2 linked regions of the Acetoanaerobium sticklandii genome follow. Each later gene encodes a partner of the first gene's protein in a complex. Links are inferred from orthologs where the notes say so. Each region holds a gene or a part of one and is shown on either strand. Other genes may lie near its edges.

Region 1 (3,106 bases):
TAAAGAGCTTCTTTATTCAGATTTTAAAGCTCGTCCTATTGTTCAAAAAATCGCAGAATCAGCTGCTAGACTATTTTCGCCGATATTATAAAAAAAATCAAAAAAAGGACTTGAAAAAAATTCAAATATTATATAACATATACTATGTAGTAGCACTCGATATAAAAGAGTGCTAACATTTAAACTAAAATTAAGCGCAAAGCTAGTCTTTGCAATAAAGCATCCCTTTATAGGGAGTATTAAATAATATTATTTAGGAGGGAATGTTTATTATGAAAATCAGACCATTAGCAGACAGAGTGGTAATTAAGATGGTAGAAGCAGAAGAAAAAACTAAAAGCGGTATCGTACTTCCAGGAAGTGCAAAGGAGCAGCCACAAATGGCTGAGGTAGTAGAAGTAGGACCTGGTGGAGTAGTTGACGGCAAAGAAATCAAGATGGAGCTAAAGGTAGGAGATAAAGTACTTTTCTCTAAATACGCAGGAACTGAAGTTAAATTAGATGGACAAGAGTTCACTATATTAAGACAAAGCGATATTTTAGCTGTAGTAGAATAAGAAATTTCACAAATAAAACAATCATAAGAGATTAATCATAAAAAAGTAACTTGATTATAAATTAGGAGGAGTAATATAAGATGGCTAAAGAAATTAGATTTTCAGAAGAAGCTAGAAAAGCTTTAGAAATTGGCGTTAATAAGCTTGCAGATACAGTAAAAGTAACTATTGGACCTAAAGGAAGAAACGTAATTTTAGATAAAAAATTCGGTTCACCACTTATTACTAACGACGGTGTAACTATAGCAAAAGAAATCGAATTAGAAGATCCATATGAAAATATGGGAGCTCAGCTAGTTAAAGAGGTTGCTACTAAAACTAACGACGTAGCAGGCGATGGTACTACAACAGCAACACTTTTAGCTCAAGCAATAATCAGAGAAGGTCTTAAAAACGTAGCTGCTGGTTCAAACCCTATTCTGCTTAGAAAAGGTATCCAAAAAGCTGTAGATACAGCAGTAGCAACACTAAAAGCAAATTCTAGAACAATTGAAAATAAAGAGTCTATAGCTCAAGTTGCAGCTATTTCTGCAGGAGACGATGAAATCGGTAAATTAATTGCTGAAGCTATGGAAAAAGTAGGAAATGACGGAGTTATAACTGTAGAAGAATCAAAATCTATGGGAACTACTCTTGAAGTGGTTGAAGGTATGCAGTTTGATAGAGGATATGTATCTGCTTACATGGTAACAGATGTAGAAAAAATGGAAGCTACTCTTAGCGAGCCTTACATCCTAATCACTGACAAGAAAATTTCTAATATCCAAGAAATCCTTCCAATACTAGAGCAAATAGTACAACAAGGAAGAAGACTTCTTATCATTGCTGAAGATGTTGAAGGAGAGGCTTTATCTACACTAGTTGTAAACAAATTAAGAGGAACATTTGAAGTTGTTGCTGTTAAAGCTCCAGGCTTTGGTGACAGAAGAAAAGCTATGCTAGAAGATATTGCTATCCTTACAGGTGGAAGAGTGATTTCTGAAGAAATCGGCTTAGACCTTAAAGAAGCTACATTAGATATGCTAGGAAAAGCTACTACAGTTAAAATCTCAAAAGAGAACACAACTATAGTAAACGGAGCTGGGGAAGAAAAGGCTATCAAAGATAGAATAGCTCAAATCAAGAGACAAATCGAAGAAACTACTTCTGAATTTGATAAAGAAAAGCTTCAAGAAAGACTTGCTAAGCTTTCTGGTGGAGTAGCAGTTATCGAAGTAGGAGCAGCTACTGAAACAGAACTAAAAGAGAGAAAACTAAGAATGGAAGATGCTCTAAATGCTACAAGAGCAGCAGTTGAAGAAGGTATAGTACCTGGAGGAGGAACAGCTCTAGTTGCAGTTATGGATGAAGTAGAAGCTCTAATTAAAGATGAGCAGACAGCTGAGACTAAAACTGGTATTCAAATAGTTCTAAAAGCTCTTCAAGAGCCACTTAAGCAAATCGCTATAAATGCAGGACTTGAGGGTGCTGTAATTGTTGAAAACGTAAGAAAATCAGATAAAGACCATGGATTCGATGCTCTAAACGAGCAATATGTAAACATGATTGATGCTGGTATTATTGACCCTACTAAGGTAACTAGATCAGCTCTTCAAAATGCAGCATCAGTTGCAGCTACACTTCTTACTACAGAAGCAGCAGTAGTTGAAATCAAAAGTGATGAACCAGCTATGCCAATGGGCGGCGGAATGCCAGGAATGATGTAATCAGTTATTTATATCAAATAAATAGCTCTAGTATTGAAACTTATAACTATATAGATAATCATAAAAATAAAGGTGCGGGAATTTCCGCACCTTTTATAATATATGAAATTACAGATATGATATAATTGCTATATTAGTATAGATATAGAATGAGTGGATACTTGATTATTTATAATTAGTTTAAATAAATTATGCTATTATATATTTCATTGATAGGGCATTTGAATATGGAGGAATTATGGATAAGAAATTTTTGATAGATATGCTAAACAAAGTGAAAACAGATGAAATAGATATTGATACAGCCGCAGAAAAGCTGAGCAGTATTTCGTATGAGGATATAGGGTATGCAAAGGTGGATCATCACAGAAGCCTTAGAAACGGTTATCCTGAAGTCATATACTGTGAAGGCAAGACCAAGGAACAGATAGCAGGAATCATGGAAAAGCTTCTAGAAAAAAACAGCAATATCTTAGGAACTAGATTAGACCAGCAAAGCTATGAGTATCTTAAGGAAAGGTTTAAAGATTTAGAATATCACAGTATGTCTAGGGTTATGACTCTAAAGGTCAAGGAAATAGAAATTAAAGGCAAGGGCGAAATTGCGGTAGTAACAGCGGGTACTTCGGATATGTATGTAGCAGAAGAGGCAGCTATAACAGCCGAGTTTTTAGGCAATAAAGTGATTCGCATCTATGATGCTGGCGTGGCTGGAATTCACAGACTGCTATCAAAGCAAGATGAGCTTAGAAGATGCAGAGTAGTAATTGCAGTTGCTGGTATGGAAGGGGCACTTCCGAGCGTTCTTGGAGGCTTAGTTGAGGTGCCTGTTATAGCAGTTCC
Region 2 (2,898 bases), 2.2 Mb from region 1 along the record:
TTTTTAGGAGCGGTGTCAGCGCCAAAGGAAGCCTTTAATGGGGCATATAAATATAAAACCGTTGGAAATACAACATTTATAAGCGTGGACAACAGAAATGGCGGAGTATACAAAGTAAAAGGTCAATGGGACTATTTAAAAGGACTAATGTCAAAAAGTGCTGGGAATGTAGTCATAGTGCTTCAAGGCAGTGACAAGTCCGCAGACAGTATAGACCAAAATGCATTTGACAAAATCATCCAAAAAGAAGCAAAGACTAAGAATGTATATGTCGTATATTCAGGTAAGAGTTTTTCCTCTAGAGTAGATGGAAATGTAAGCTATATCAGTGTGGTAGACTATGCATCTATGCCAAAAACCAATATATATCAAGATATAAAATACCTTCAGTTTGCTGAAGCAGATGGAAAATTGGTATATGGATTCAAGCCTGTGCTTACTCCATAAAACTGATACAAAAATAGTAAAAAATATTTTTCAAAAACATATTGACATATGGTTTTGGCTAATATAAAATAAAATCCGTTGCACAATAAATGAATAAATTCTTGAACCTTATCAAGAGAGGTGGAGGGACTGGCCCTGTGAAACCCGGCAACCAGCACAGCAATGTGAGATGGTGCCAATTCCTGCGAGATATATTCTTGGCAGATGAGGTAACTTTAGTAGTTATGCCTCTTCTGCGTATGTGTATGAAGAGGCTTTTTAATGCAAAAAAGTCTACATTATGTACGATGTGCCACCTTGGCATATACAAGTGATACGGTTTACAGCATTTAATGCTAGAGATGAGGAGGATTTATTAAATGAGAAGATTATTTACATCAGAATCTGTTACTGAGGGCCATCCAGATAAAATGTGTGACCAGATTTCAGATTCAATACTAGACGCCCTTTTAGTTCAAGACCCTAATTCACGTGTGGCGTGTGAGACAGCAGTTACTACAGGTCTTGTTATGGTAATTGGAGAAATAACTACTAACGCATACGTAGATATCCAAAAAGTAGTAAGACAGACAGTTAAAGAAATCGGATACGATAGAGCAAAATATGGATTTGACTTCGAAACGTGCGCAGTAATTAATGCTATAGACGAGCAAAGTGCAGACATAGCTATGGGTGTAGACGAAGCCCTAGAGCACAAAGAAGGGACTATGAAAGATGAAGTAGAAGCAGTAGGAGCTGGAGACCAAGGTATGATGTTTGGTTTTGCTTGCGACGAGACTCCAGAGTTTATGCCACTTCCTATTTCACTAGCTCATAAGCTAGCTAAAAGGCTTTCAGATGTAAGAAAAGACAAAACTCTTGATTACTTAAGACCAGATGGAAAAACTCAAGTAACAGTAGAGTATGAAGATGACAAACCAGTAAGAATAGACACTATAGTAATATCTACACAGCACAACCCAGAAGTAACTAGAGAGCAAATTGAAAAAGACTTAATCGAAAACGTAATTAAGCCAATAGTAGATAGCAAGTTACTTGATGAAAACACTAAGTACCTTATCAACCCTACAGGAAGATTCGTAATCGGAGGACCTCAAGGAGATTCTGGACTTACAGGAAGAAAAATCATCGTAGATACTTACGGTGGATACGCTAGACACGGTGGAGGAGCTTTCTCAGGTAAAGACTCTACAAAGGTAGACCGCTCTGCAGCATACGCAGCTAGATGGGTTGCGAAAAACGTAGTAGCAGCAGGACTTGCTAAGAAATGCGAGATTCAGTTAGCTTATGCAATCGGTGTAGCTGAACCGGTATCAGTACTAGTTGATACATTTGGAACAGGTGTTATCGCTGAGGAAAAGATTTCTGAAATCATTTCTAAAAACTTTGATCTTCGCCCAGGAGCTATAATTAGAGACCTAGGACTAAGAAGACCGATATTCAAGCAAACAGCAGCTTACGGACATTTTGGAAGAACAGATGTAAGCCTTCCTTGGGAAGAGCTAAACAAAGTAGACGACATTAAAAAAGACGCTGGATTATAAAAATATCATAAATAATAAATTCAGCAATTTAAACCATTATAAGTTGTTTATGGAGCTTAAAAGCTTATAAAAATAAAGGATTAGTACTCAGGGAAATCTGTATACTAATCCTTTTGTTATTTATATTTAAATTTTGCTTCTTCAAAATTTAAATACGATATAATTTTTAAATTCGATTAGTTGTATCTGTTGAAACATTGTTAAGATTATGAGCTTATAGTATATGTTATAATAAATCATATTCAAAATACATTTGGAGTGTATGCTTATGCCTATAGAATTAAAAGGAAAAATTTCAGATATAATATTTCAAAACGATGAAAATGGCTACACTATAGCAAACCTAATCAGCGATGAACTTGGAGAAGTTACAGTGGTGGGCTGTATGCCATCTGTCAGAGAGCTCGACAATATACAGGTCAGTGGAGAGTGGAAGACTCACGATATATATGGCAGACAGTTTAGTGTTATGAGCTTCACTCATATGGCTATAGATTCGCTAGATGGAATCATAGCCTACCTAGCATCTGGAACGATAGAAGGCATAGGTCTTAAAATGGCACATAAAATCACAGATAAATTCGGGATAAAAGCTATAGAAATCCTAGAAACTAATCCTAATAGATATTTAGAAATAGAAGGCATAGGCAGAAAAAAGCTCGATAAAATGATAAGCTCTCATATGGAAGGAAGACAGCTAAAATCCATAATAACAGCATTTTCGCCATATGGAATAAGCCCAGCCTACTGCATGAAAATCTATAAAAAATATGCAGATAAATCCATAGATATGGTCATGAACAATCCCTACGGTCTATGTAAGGATGTAAAAGGGATAGGGTTTAAAAAAGCTGATGAAATAGCAAAAAAATTAAATGCTGGACTTGATTCTTTAGAAAGAATAGAA

What was found.
Region 2: the proteins of groL (region 1) and metK are in contact, whole or in part, in a cryo-EM structure (PDB 8P4O), measured with the Escherichia coli proteins. The link is inferred for Acetoanaerobium sticklandii from one-to-one orthologs.

The regions. Positions count from the first base shown.
Region 1 is NC_014614.1:327,698-330,803, forward strand. What follows is about bases 117-2,950. They hold groL (chaperonin GroEL), read left to right. Parts: upstream 117-637; coding sequence 638-2,263; downstream 2,264-2,950. Other genes in these bases: groES (co-chaperone GroES), read left to right, coding at 273-557; larB (nickel pincer cofactor biosynthesis protein LarB), read left to right, coding at 2,502-2,950. Also shown: cls (cardiolipin synthase), read left to right, coding at 1-91; more of larB, read left to right, coding at 2,951-3,106.
Region 2 is NC_014614.1:2,478,717-2,481,614, reverse strand. It holds metK (methionine adenosyltransferase), read left to right. Parts: upstream 1-806; coding sequence 807-1,991; downstream 1,992-2,898. Other genes in the region: recD2 (SF1B family DNA helicase RecD2), read left to right, coding at 2,260-2,898; CLOST_RS11830 (phosphodiester glycosidase family protein), read left to right, coding at 1-447. UniProt on the Escherichia coli protein: Catalyzes the formation of S-adenosylmethionine (AdoMet) from methionine and ATP.